Regions from separate parts of the Chryseobacterium sp. CFS15 genome, predicted to be linked through region 1. Evidence: riboswitches for the same ligand, from Rfam matches in the RefSeq annotation. Region 1 holds a riboswitch; each other region holds the start of a gene.

The links. A riboswitch is a leader RNA that binds a small molecule or an ion and turns the genes downstream of it on or off. The one in region 1 is predicted to bind thiamine pyrophosphate.
Region 2: linked by a shared signal. The riboswitch ahead of thiM (hydroxyethylthiazole kinase) and the one ahead of thiS (sulfur carrier protein ThiS) in region 1 are both predicted to bind thiamine pyrophosphate.
Region 3: linked by a shared signal. The riboswitch ahead of thiM (hydroxyethylthiazole kinase) and the one ahead of thiS (sulfur carrier protein ThiS) in region 1 are both predicted to bind thiamine pyrophosphate.

What each region holds. Positions count from the first base shown of each region.
Region 1 is NZ_JAVHYL010000007.1:113,140-117,631, reverse strand. Features, by position in the region: gene panB (3-methyl-2-oxobutanoate hydroxymethyltransferase) at 1-781, shown strand, start outside; gene OH814_RS12660 (hypothetical protein) at 781-1,104, shown strand; gene OH814_RS12655 (RNA pseudouridine synthase) at 1,108-1,788, shown strand; TPP riboswitch at 2,074-2,174, shown strand; gene thiS (sulfur carrier protein ThiS) at 2,232-2,438, shown strand; gene thiC (phosphomethylpyrimidine synthase ThiC) at 2,450-4,261, shown strand; gene OH814_RS12640 (thiamine phosphate synthase) at 4,258-4,492, shown strand, end outside.
Region 2 is NZ_JAVHYL010000001.1:38,309-42,800, reverse strand. Features, by position in the region: gene OH814_RS00190 (linear amide C-N hydrolase) at 39-1,136, shown strand; gene OH814_RS00185 (CPBP family intramembrane glutamic endopeptidase) at 1,192-1,845, shown strand; TPP riboswitch at 2,148-2,240, shown strand; gene thiM (hydroxyethylthiazole kinase) at 2,304-3,257, shown strand; gene OH814_RS00175 (HAD-IA family hydrolase) at 3,276-3,809, shown strand; gene OH814_RS00170 (phosphatase PAP2 family protein) at 4,485-4,492, shown strand, end outside.
Region 3 is NZ_JAVHYL010000002.1:209,334-213,825, reverse strand. Features, by position in the region: gene OH814_RS03710 (TonB-dependent receptor) at 1-1,219, opposite strand, end outside; gene OH814_RS03705 (response regulator) at 1,602-1,958, shown strand; TPP riboswitch at 2,107-2,199, shown strand; gene thiM (hydroxyethylthiazole kinase) at 2,261-3,058, shown strand; gene thiE (thiamine phosphate synthase) at 3,055-3,693, shown strand; gene thiD (bifunctional hydroxymethylpyrimidine kinase/phosphomethylpyrimidine kinase) at 3,690-4,492, shown strand, end outside.

The DNA.
Region 1 (4,492 bases):
AGAAACCTTACGAAAAATGAAATTCGACAAGGAGAAAATAACAATGCTTACCGCTTACGATTTTACAACGGCAAAGATGGTTGATGCCGGTGGGGTTGATACCATTCTTATCGGCGACTCTGCAGCCAATGTAATGGCGGGTTTTGAAACGACACTTCCTATTACATTAGATCAGATGATTTATCATACTCAAAGTGTGGTAAGAGGTGTAGAAAGAGCATTGGTAATTGCTGATCTACCTTTCGGAACCTACCAAAGTAATCCTGATATTGCATTAGAATCTGCAGTTAGAATGATGAAAGAAGGGGGTGCTCACGCTATTAAAATTGAAGGTGGAAAAGAAATTTCAAAATCGATTAAAAAAATAATCAACGCCGGAATTCCTATTATGGGACATTTGGGATTAACGCCGCAGTCTATTTATCAGTTTGGAACGTATAAAGTGAGAGCTAAAGAAGAAGCTGAAGCTGAAAAATTGATCAACGATGCAAAATTGCTTGAAGAATTGGGCTGTTTTGGAGTTGTTCTTGAGAAAATTCCAGCAGATTTGGCTAAAAGAGTGACGGAAAGCATTTCGATTCCAACAATCGGGATTGGAGCCGGAGCTCATTGTGACGGACAGGTTTTGGTGTATCATGATATGGTGGGAATGAATAAAGGTTTCTCTCCAAAATTCTTAAGAAGATACCTCGATTTATATACAGAAATAACAGGAGCAGTTTCTCAATACGTGAAAGACGTGAAAAATGCTGATTTCCCTAACCAAAATGAAAGCTATTAATGAAAAGTAATTTACAGGCAACACAAGGAATTTTATCAATTTTAGCAATCATTTGTTTAGCAGCGGGTTGGTTTAAAATTTTCCCGGATAATATTAACTATCTTCTTTCGGCAAGATTATTTTATATTTTAATTGGAATTAGTTTTATCGTGCAGGGAAGAATGTTGATGCACACAAAATTTATGTATCCTATGTACGCTGCGGCAGGTTTGTGTATCATCGGCGCATTTTTACCAATCGATTCAAGTCTTAACATCATAAAAACGATTGGTCTTTTAGGCGGAGTTGTTATTTCTTTTGTAAGCAGATCACAGAATCGTTAAGGTATTATGGAAGAGCAGATTGTTTTTGAGGATAATCATCTTTTAGTTATCAATAAAAAAGTAGGGCAGCTCGTTCAGGGCGATAAAACCGGCGACGAACCTTTACTTGATTCTATTAAAGATTTCATCAAAAAAAGAGATAATAAACCCGGAAATGTTTTTCTGGGTTTGGTACATCGTATTGATCGCCCAACTTCTGGTTTGGTCATTTATGCTAAAACTTCAAAAGCGCTTTCAAGATTAACTCAAATGGTGAAAAACCGTGAAATTAAGAAAACGTATTGGGCGGTTGTTGCTAAAGAAATGATTCCTCAAACGCAAAGATTGGTTCATTATCTTCAGAAAAACGAGAAAAATAATAAAGCGATCGTCTTTACGAAAGTGACCGAAGGGGCAAAAGAAGCAATTCTTACTTATAATGTAATTAAAGCGTTAGATAATTATCTGCTTTTGGAAATTGATTTGGAAACCGGTAGGCATCATCAAATCAGGGCACAGTTATCAAAAACCGGAGTTCCGATTAAAGGTGATTTAAAATACGGTGCGCCCCGTTCAAATCCCGATGGCGGAATAAATCTTCACGCCAGAAAACTTCAGTTTATACATCCTGTTACAAAAGAGGAGGTGACAATTGTTGCTCCCGTTCCGCAGAATGACGCAATTTGGAGAGCATGTGAAGAATAAATATTAAATATAGAAATAAGTAAAAAAATGGAAACTGGAGATCATCTTGTTTCCATTTTTTTTGTATTGAAATTATCTTAAGTATGGGCTTGCAGAATATTTCATTTCAACTTCTAAAAAACTTATAAGCCTCGAATGCACGAATATTATTACGTTAAAGATGAAAAACATTCGTGTCTTCGTGGCAAAAATATTTTCAAGCACTTAAAGCTTCCAAGCTTAATCTTCTAAACTCCCATCTCTTTCAAAAAATTTTGTCCATTTTAAAAAAATGTCTAACTTCGCTCCCAACTTTAGGGGTGTCTGTTGACAAAACAGGCTGAGACTTTACCCTTTGAACCTGATTTCTAGATCATACTAGCGTAGGAAAAAGTGAGATGACTTTGCTGTACATTCTATTGTACAATGATGGGCATTCCTAAAGTATATTTAAAAATTTAGGAATGGAGCTCACAATCAATCACACACTAAGAAATTTTGATGTACTTCCCAAAACGCTGGAAGCACTTATCGCTATGGAATTACCTGAAAAGAAAAAAGGTATTGCCGTAGCGCTCAACAATCGTATTATTCCGCAGTCATTCTGGGCGGAAACTATTCTCAACAACCAAGATTCAATTTTAATTATCACTGCTACTCAAGGCGGTTAAAAAATATTTTTATGGCTCATAAAATCACACGTTCGCCGTTTCCGAACTCAAAAAAAATCTATGTTGAAGGGAAAATTCACCCAATCAATGTAGCGATGCGTGAAATACAACTAAGTCCGACAAAATTAACCAACGGAAATTTAGAAGAAAATCTTCCTGTCACCATTTACGATACTTCAGGACCTTACACCGATGAAAATTCTGAAATTAATATCGAAAAAGGACTTCCAAGAATTAGAGAACAATGGATTTTGGATAGAAATGACGTCGAAGTTTTAGACGGAATTACCTCAGAATACGGAAAAGCCCGTCTTGCCAATTCAAAATTAGATGAACTGCGTTTTTCGTATAACCATCAGCCAAAAGTTTCCAGAGAAGGAAAAGAGGTTACCCAATTGTATTATGCAAGACAGGGGATTATCACTGCTGAAATGGAATATATTGCCATTAGAGAAAATCAAAGAATCGAGCAATTAGATTCTGTTTCAAAAGAGATGGCTTTTCAACATCCGGGAAATAGTTTTGGAGCAAGAACTCCGAAAAGAAAGATAACTCCCGAATTTGTAAGAGACGAAATTGCAGCCGGAAGAGCAATTATTCCAAATAACATCAATCATCCCGAAAGCGAGCCGATGATTATTGGGCGAAATTTTTTAGTTAAAATTAATGCAAACATCGGAAACAGTGCTGTTTCATCAAGCATTGAAGAGGAAGTTGAAAAAGCAGTTTGGGCTTGCAGATGGGGAGCAGATACGATTATGGATCTGTCAACCGGAAAAAACATTCACGAAACCAGAGAATGGATCATCCGAAATAGTCCGGTTCCGATCGGTACCGTTCCGATTTATCAGGCATTGGAAAAAGTAAAAGGTGTTGCAGAAGATTTAACATGGGAAATTTTTAAAGATACCTTGATCGAACAGGCAGAACAGGGAGTTTCATATTTCACGATTCATGCCGGAGTTTTGTTGAGATATATTCATTTGACCGCAAAACGTGTGACAGGAATTGTTTCCAGAGGTGGTTCTATCATGGCAAAATGGTGTTTGTTCCATCATAAAGAAAACTTTTTATATACTCATTTTGAAGAGATTTGCGAGATCATGAAAAAATATGATGTTGCTTTTTCTTTAGGAGACGGTCTTCGCCCGGGTTCAATTGCTGATGCAAATGATGAGGCACAGTTTGCCGAATTGGAAACTTTAGGTGAGCTGACAAAAATTGCTTGGAAGCACAATGTTCAGGTGATGATTGAAGGTCCGGGACACGTTCCGATGCATATGATCAAAGAAAATATGGATAAGCAATTGGAGATATGTGATGAAGCACCGTTTTACACATTAGGCCCTTTAACTACGGATATTGCACCGGGATACGATCACATTACTTCCGGAATTGGTGCAGCGATGATTGGCTGGTTTGGTTGCGCGATGTTGTGTTATGTGACCCCGAAAGAACACTTGGGACTTCCAAATAAAGAAGATGTAAAAGTTGGAGTTATCACTTACAAGTTGGCTGCTCATGCTGCAGATTTGGCGAAAGGTCATCCTGGTTCGCAATACAGAGACAATGCTTTGAGTAAAGCAAGATTTGAATTCAGATGGGAAGATCAGTTCAATCTTTCTCTTGATCCGGATACGGCGAGATCTTATCATGATGAAACACTTCCTGCGGACGGCGCGAAGATTGCGCACTTCTGTTCGATGTGCGGACCGAAATTCTGTTCAATGAAAATTACGCAGGAAATTCGTGAATCTGCAGAAAAAGGAATGTTTGATAAATCTCAGGAATTCATCGAAAAAGGGAAAGAAATTTATATATGATTATCGTAATCACTCCCGAAGATAAAGTTCAAAATGAAACTGAGATCATCAATCAATTATTTCAGGAAGGTTTGGATTTGCTTCATATCAGAAAGCCTTTTATTAACCAAAATGAAATGACGGATTTTATTCAAAAGATAGATTCAAAATTTCAGTCTCAATTGGTTTTATACAGTCATTATGATTTAGCAGAAAACTTTAATATCTCAAGATTTCATTTCAGGGAAATTG
Region 2 (4,492 bases), on a different contig from region 1:
TCTACATCTGCTGATAATAAATCTATAAATTATTCTCTATGAAATTTTTGTTTTTGCGTCTTATCGTAATTTTTTCGATCGTCTATCCCGTCCAAAGTAGAGCCTGCTCCGCATTTTTACTCGCAGGTAAAAATCATAATGTTGTCGGCTTCAACGAAAACTGGAAAACAATGCCGGGGATGATCGTGATCAACAAACGTGATGTTCTTAAAAGGAACATTAGCTGGCAGAACTTGACAACTGATCAACTTCAGCCTCATAAACAATGGATATCAAAATTCGGATCTGTCACCTTCAATCTTTTGGGATATGATTTTCCTTGCTACGGGGTTAATGAAAAAGGTCTTTTTTTGGTCGAATTATATCTGGAAGAAACAACCAAAGTTTACAATCCAAAGCAGCCCAATATGTTCTGGGCACAATGGATCCAGTATCAACTGGACAATTACAAATCGGTCAATGAAGTTGTGGCCCATCTGAATGATGGACCAAACATCGACTGGTGGCCTAATGCAGCCGGAAGTCATTTTTTTCTGACCGATGCCAAAGGAAACTCTGCCACGATTGCTCTATTGAATGGTAAGTATACAGTCCTTACCAACAAGGAAATGCCGATGCCCTTACTTTGCAACAATCAATATCATAAGGATCTGGCTGCTGCTAAAAAGTTTGATTTTCTGGGTGGAAATGAAAAGTTTGATTTTGATCAAAATAAGAACTGGGAAGACCGGTATAACCGTGCATATTATATGCTGAAGAATTATAAGTACGATGTTAGACCTATAGACTATGCCTGGAGTATCTTGAACGCCATACATCCAGGTGAATGGCAGACGGTCATTGACACGAAAAAGATGAATCTTTATTTTAGGTCTGACTTGAAGAAAGAGGTGAAGACAATTTACATCGGCAAGTTGGATTTTTCTAAAAACGCATCAATAAAATATTTAGATATCCACACTGATGAAACGGGAACCGTTAACGACAAATTCCAAATTCTTACAGCAGCAAAAAACAATACTTATGTTGAAAAAGGATTTCCAATTGGCTACGACAATAAAGAATTCGGAAATTCCGCTAGTTTCGAAAAACTCAAAAAAAACATTGTATCGTTTTTTGAAAACATTTTGCCATGATTTAGATGTTTTTAGAAAAAACAGCCAATTAATATTTGACTAAATTATTTTTACGATGAAATCAGTACTTCAGAATAAGTGGATGTCCCTCGTTTTGCTTGCAGTAGTTTGTCTGGTGATCTACAATCCACTGACTAGATTTCCGTACACGTTCTGTGTTATCATTATATTTGTTTTGATTATCATATATCTTCAGAATGGAAATCTAAAAATGCTAAATTTTAAGAATCTCAATTTTCATGATCTAAAAGTAATTATAGCCTCCTATGTGATTTTAGAACTGGGTTTGGATTTTATTGTACAGCCATTGGTCACTTGGCTATGTAATGAACCGGCTGATTATTCTGCCTTTAAGCACATTGAAGGCGATGCGTCCCAGTATTTTAAATGGTTGTACAGAATGTGGATCAGTGCCGCAATAGGAGAGGAATTGTTGTTCAGGGCATTTGCTTTTGCTCAGCTGAGAAATGTTTTCGGAGATAAAAAGGTCATCGTATTCGTTCTCTCAACATTACTCTTTTGTTTACCACACATGTATCAAGGAATAGCTGGATTAATAATGACCTTTGTATTTGGGATTGCATTTGCACTGTTGTATATTAAGTATCAAAATATTTGGATCAATATAATCGTCCATGGATTGATCGATACAGTCTTTCTAAGTTTGAGTTATTTCGGATATATTGAATTTTATGAATTTATTTGGTAAATCATCTGGTAACCTTATAGCTAATTTTAACTCTCATATTTCTATCTGAAAGTTAAATATAGTAGAAATGATCAATATATTTGGCTTCTATTTTTATAAGAAGTAAGAAAACCCTTATGAAAATGAAGCCATTATGTACTGCAAATATTCATTTGTAAGATTGCAATTTAAAAAAAAGCCAGTGAGATCATTTTTCTACGGGCTCCTATAACAATAAATTTATTAGAAAAAATGATAAAAATTAATCCTTTAATATCAGGCGAAATTATTATAGCATTTTGATAATTTTTCAATACTTTTGCTTCACGCTTTAGGGGTATTCTAAATAGAATTGAGACAGTCCCTTTGAACCTGATACGGCTTACACCGACGTAGGGAAAAGCAATAAGTCATTATTCTGATAATGACTGTTGTTCCGGATTTTATCCTAAAGCTTCTATTTACAAACAAATATTAGAATGGAAAATAATCTCTGGCAACACATCCTTCACGTAAGAAATACTTCTCCCCTAGTTCATAATATCACCAATTATGTTGTGATGAACAATATGGCCAACGCTCTTTTGGCCGTTGGCGCATCGCCCATAATGGCTCATGCCAAACCAGAGGTGCTATACATGGTCAAGATCTCAAATGCTATGGTAATCAACATAGGTACACTGGATGAGTACTGGGAAGAAGCAATGCTTCTTGCCGCTAAAAATGCTACCCTATTGCAAAAGCCCTGGATATTAGATCCTGTAGGAGCTGGCGCTACTGCTTATCGTGATACAGTTCTGAGTACGCTTTTAAAATACCATCCAACAGCAATTCGTGGAAATGCTTCGGAGATCATCGCCCTTGCAGATGCAAATGCCAGTATTACAAAAGGAGTAGACAGTACAGCTCAAAGCACAGAAGCTTTGGAAGCAGCAAAGACCATGGTTCAAAATTGTAATTCAGTGGTCTGTATCTCCGGTGAGACCGACATTATCGTCAGTCAAACATTAAAATATCTTAAATATGCAGAAACTGCCATCGTAGTAGAAAATATACTGCACGAATCTTATTTTAAAGACTTCGGCTTAAATGAAAAAGGGGAAATACAGCCTGCGTGTCATTATATTCACTTTCGTAAGAGCACAGCTGCTATGGATTCTGTAGAGATTGCAATGGCATCAGTGCTGCCCTGCTTTTGGATCTACAAAAAAGTGGGAGATCATATTTACAATCATCTTCAATCTGAAAACAATCCCTACCAAAGGTGGATTGACACTTACGGTGGTGAAGAATTTGCAGATGCCGTAGAACAGGCGATCAATCTCTGTGATGAGGTTGCATCAGAAGCTACTGCCGCTGTTAGAGAAAAAATGACAGAAGCATTTATCACCTCCTCAAGAATGGAATATCATTTTCTGGGAAGCTGCATATGATCTTAAAAAATGGGCTTAATGGATCAGGTAAAAGCGGTTATATTTGATATGGACGGTGTACTGATCGATTCTGAAAAATTCTGGAAACAGGCAGAATCAGAAGTTTTCACGTCTTTAGACGAATTTACAGCATTGACTCAATCAATGACAACTAAAGAAGTAACCCGGTTTTGGTATGAAAGATTTCCTTGGTCAGGTCTCACTCTTCAGGCTGTAGAGGAACAAGTTGTACAAAGGGTCATGGAACTGATCAAAACTGAAAATTGTGAGATGAAAGGTATTAAAGCATTCATAGAATCCTTGCATAAATCAGGATTGAAGATAGGTTTGGCGACAAATTCTCCGGCCATCATCATTCCGGTGGTTCTAAATAAGTTAGGGCTCGACCACTACTTTGATGCTGTGACATCTGCAGATGATGTTCCGAAAGGAAAACCTGATCCGGAAATTTATCTTCTGACAGCAAATAAACTTCGGATAAATCCATCTGAATGTATTGTCATTGAGGATTCTTGTTTTAAAACCATGTTCAATATTCTTGATTTTTTCTAATAATTCATTCATAAATTCTTTATCACTGCGGTCTATGGAAATAAACTCAATATAAGTTTTCCAAAATCCGCAAAATTATTATTCTCATTTTTAAAACTTCCGTGACCGATCATCCTGACCGCTACAACCTTGTGCTTGCCATATTCATCGCCAAATAAGTAATATTACCACTGTACTACCCTTTGCACAGACATACATAAGCCGTATGCAAGATATTGATTAATATATTTATAGAATCTGCTGCCAAAAACGGACATGGTTCGATAGCAATAGCGATATACTCTTCTGCATAACAGTCACTTTGTTTTAGCTATGATAAACAGATACCACATCATCTTATTTTAGTTAATATATCAAAAATTTAATGTTCAATGGTTTATTATTTGATTCTTTATCAACTTTTTTAATTGTTAAATCATAAAAAACGTAAGATTATGCTGATAAGAAAAGGACTTTTACTTAGTCGTCGTTGTTCATTCCTAAATATCATGACGCATGACTAAAAAGCAATTAAAAATCCGACAGCAGGCATTTGCATTAACACTCTGCACTATTGTATTCATGGCAGTTTACAATCTTTGCACGTGGTATTCCTCGTCGCTAGGTCAGGTTCCCTAATTCACTTTTGACTTTGAAAGATCAATTCCATTCATCCCCCTGTCGATCATCCCTTACATGGCGAG
Region 3 (4,492 bases), on a different contig from region 1:
AAGACATGTACATGCTAGACAATAACCTGAATTCATTGGTATCATTGGTTGTGTTTTCTAAAGTTCCAATCGGGCTTACTGTAGAACCCGCCCATCTGTATCTTGTATTTTTCCAGAAATTGGTATAAAGACCGGCTGATAATTCTGCTACTGGAACCATAGAAAGCATTTTGTGTGCTTCATTATCTTTCCCGTCTACCGCAGCTCCGTAACTTTGAGAATAACTTGGGCGTAAAGTAATTCCGGCCTTCCATTTATCAGAAATATTTACATCAATAACTGCACTTAAATTAAATCTATTAAAACCTGTATTAAGCGCCATACCTTCCTGATCAAAATACGCAGCCGAGATTGCATATTTTACATTCTGGCTTCCCCCTCTCACCGATAACTGATAATTCTGAATGGCGGCCGGGCGGTAAAACGCATCCTGCCAGTCGATATTTGCTACCTGATTGGTTCCCCATCTTGGATCGACCATATAGGTGATATTTGCCAGATTATAATCAGTAGTATTTGCCAGATTAAAATAATTTGCTCTCACTGCATAGCTGTCAGAAGCTGAATTCCCTGGAGATAAAGCAACCCATCTTTTATTAATAGACTCGGTTGCATAGTCAATCCATTCTGCGCTGTTCATGATGTCAAGCTTTTTCTCGATGGTTTGAACACCATAATACTGAGAAAATGAGAATGATGGCTTACCTGAAACTCCTTTTTTAGTCGTTACAATCACGATCCCATTAGAGCCTCTCGATCCGTACATTGCCGTTGATGCAGCATCCTTTAGTACTTCAATCGATTGCACATCATCTGGAGAAACATTGGCCATGTCATCTACTACCATTCCATCAACTACATAAAGAGGAGAATTGCTTGCTGAGATAGAAGCTGAACCACGCACTCGAATTTCTAAGGGTTCTCCCGGTTTTCCTGAAGTAGCACGGGTTTTAACACCCGCAATCTGACCCGTTAATGCCTGATCAACTCGTGCAATAGGACGATCTTTGAAACTCGCCGTACTCACCTTTCCGACAGATCCGGTGACCTCTCCTTTTTTTTGTGTACCGTAAGCGATAACGACTACTTCCTCAATATCCTTCGTTTTATTATTGGATTTTGTACTATCCGAGGCCTTACCTGTGGTTTCTTTTTCCTGTGCGAAGATAAAACTTGTGGTACTTAGTAAAATACCAAGAGTTATTATAGATTTCTTCATTTTGTGGCTGGTGATTAATAATTATTACTTTTATACTTTCATTTAAATTAAAGCATGAGAAAAGTTAAATCTGAAAGACATGATATTTCTCATATTTTTATTTTTATAAAAGTATACTTATCGAAAATTTCAGCTATCCTGCTGTTACCTGCCCAAATCTCATCGTATAGAAATACACACAAACCACTCATTATCAACAACATTATTTAATTAAAAAAAATTCAGGAATAGAAAAAATTAAAAACAATTACTCAAATAAAGAAATATCTTAAGCGTATGCTCACCAATTTCATCTTCATAAACTTTGAATTTTCATTCTATATTATGATAAATTATTTTAGCAAGATCTCAATGTTGGCTTTGTTTTTGCCAAGCAAGATGTATGAAAACAATTTTTATCGTAGAAGATGAGACAGGCATCAGAGATGCATTACAATTGCTCCTGTCATTCGAAAATTATGACGTCCGTTCATTTGCTACTGTTGATGCCTTCAACAATAGAGATCAATCGGTTGTTCCGGATGTTTTTATATTGGATGTAAGATTACCTGATGGTTCGGGTACCGATCTTTGCAATCAAATAAAAGAAGATGAAGCTACTTCAAAAATTCCGGTAATGATTATCAGTGCTCATGCAAAAGCTGAAAATGTAATCAATGCATGCAACGCTGATGAATTTATTTCTAAACCGTTTGACATCGATGATGTTCTTGTAAAAATTGAAAAGCTAACTGCATAATATTTTAACAACTATACTTTAAATAAAAACACTCTGAAGCATCTGTTTCAGAGTGTTTTATTTAGAGTGAAAAATTTGAAATAGCTGCGTTATTTTGACAATATAGACAATGTTTTCATTCAAAATCAATATTTTTCAATACTTTTGTCTTGCGCTTTAGGGGTATTCTGAAAAGAATTGAGAGAGTCCCTTTGAACCTGATACGGCTTACACCGACGTAGGGAAAAGCAATATGTCATATTCTAAATGATGACTGTTGTTCCGGATTTTATCCTAAAGCTTTTATTGATAAAAATATTAGAATGGAAAACAATCTTTGGAACAGCATCCTTCACGTACGAAACAATTCTCCCCTCGTTCATAGTATCACCAATTATGTTGTGATGAACAACACTGCTAATGCACTTCTGGCGATTGGCGCATCACCTATAATGGCTCATGCAAAATCTGAAGTAGAAGAAATGGTAAACATTTCAAATTCATTGGTCATTAATATTGGTACACTTGATGAATATTGGGAAGAAGCAATGCTTTTGGCAGCAAAAAAAGCGAATGAATTACACAAACCTTGGATTTTAGATCCTGTAGGAGCCGGAGCAACATCTTATCGTGATTCGGTTTTAAGCAAGATTCTTTCTTTAAATCCAACAGTGATCAGAGGAAATGCTTCTGAAATTATTGCCCTTTCAAAAACCAGTAAAACGATCACAAAAGGAGTCGACAGCACTGCCAAAAGTAATGAAGCTGTAGAAGCTGCCAAAATATTGGTCAAAAATCACAAATCGACAGTTTGTATTTCAGGTGAAACCGATATTATCATTAGTGAAAATCAAGAAATCCATTTAAAAAACGGCGATCCAATGATGACCAAAGTTACCGGATTAGGCTGCACAGCAACTGCATTGATTGGTTCTTTTATCGGAGTTATTGAAAACAAAACAGAAGCTGTTATTGCAGCAATGAGTTTATTGGGTATCGCAGGAGAAATAGCAGCTCAACAAAGTGCCGGTCCCGGAAGTTTACAGCTCAACATCATTGATAAACTTTACAATATTACAGAAGAAGAATTTTCGGCTCATCTAAAAATGATAAAGCAATGATCTTAAAACCTTCATTTCCTTATCAGCTGTATTTGGTTATTTCTGAGAAAGATTGTTTGGGGAAAGATTTTCTTGAAGTTGCAGAAAAATCAATTTTGGGTGGCGTTGATATTATTCAGCTTCGTGAAAAAAATACCTCAACAGAAGATTTTCTTCGGAAAGCATTCACATTAAAAGAGATTACCTATAAATATAATATTCCACTCATTATTAATGACAATTTTGAGGTTGCTGAAAAAATTGGTTCGGCAGGAATTCATGTCGGGAATAACGATAAATCTCCGTCAAGCCTAAGAAATGAATTGTTTTTTAAAGATAAAATAATTGGATATTCTATTGAATATTTAAGCCAACTTGAAAATGTAAATACAGAATTGTCAGATTATCTTGGCATCAGTCCAATATTTAATACCGACACCAAAAAAGACACCGTGACTGAATGGGGATTGGAAGGTTTATCAAAAATAAGATCTCTTACAGACAAGCCACTCGTTGCCATCGGCAATATCAATTCTTCAAACGCGGCCTCCATTATAAAAGCAGGAGCAGATGCATTAGCTGTTGTATCTGCAATTTGCAGTGCCGAAAATCCTGAAAAAGCAGCTTTCGAAATTAAAAATAAAATATTGAAATGAAAAAATATTCTTATCCTACCGTTCTTACGATTGCCGGTTTTGATGGCAGTGGCGGCGCAGGCATACAGGCAGATATCAAAACATTTTCAGCTTTGGGATGTTATGCAACATCTGTGCTTACCGCACTTCCGGTTCAAAATACAATGGGCGTAAGAAAAATATATCCCGTTTCAATGGAGGCTGTTGCAGATCAAATAGAAGCTGTACTCGACGACATTTTCCCGGATGCCATTAAAATTGGAATGGTGCATAATTCTCAATTGGTTGAAACCATCGTAAATACTCTAGCTAGATATCCAAAAATTCCAATTGTATTTGACCCTGTTATGGTTGCCACAAGCGGACATCAATTGATTGAAGAAGAAACCATTCAAACCATCGTTGAAAAATTATTTCCCATTGCAGAAATTATTACCCCAAATATGGATGAGGCTTCGATATTGGCACAAATGGAGGTGAAAACCTTAGAAGATATGCAGATTGCGGGCGAAAAGATTTTAAGATCAGGCTGCAAAAATATCCTTCTCAAAGGCGGACATCAGGAATTACCTACCGTCACTTCGTTATTTTTTGAAGAAAATGGCGAGCAATTAACTTTTGAAACTGAAAAATTTAACACCAAAAATACTCACGGTTCCGGCTGTACGCTTTCTTCGGCAATTGCTGCTTTTATAGCAAGAGGTGAAGAGTTGTCTAAGTCAGTTGAATTAGCGCAGGAATATGTTTTTGAAGCTATTAAAAACGGAAAAGATGTTGTCGTCGGAAAAGGAAATGGTCCTCTTAATCACTTTTTTAATCC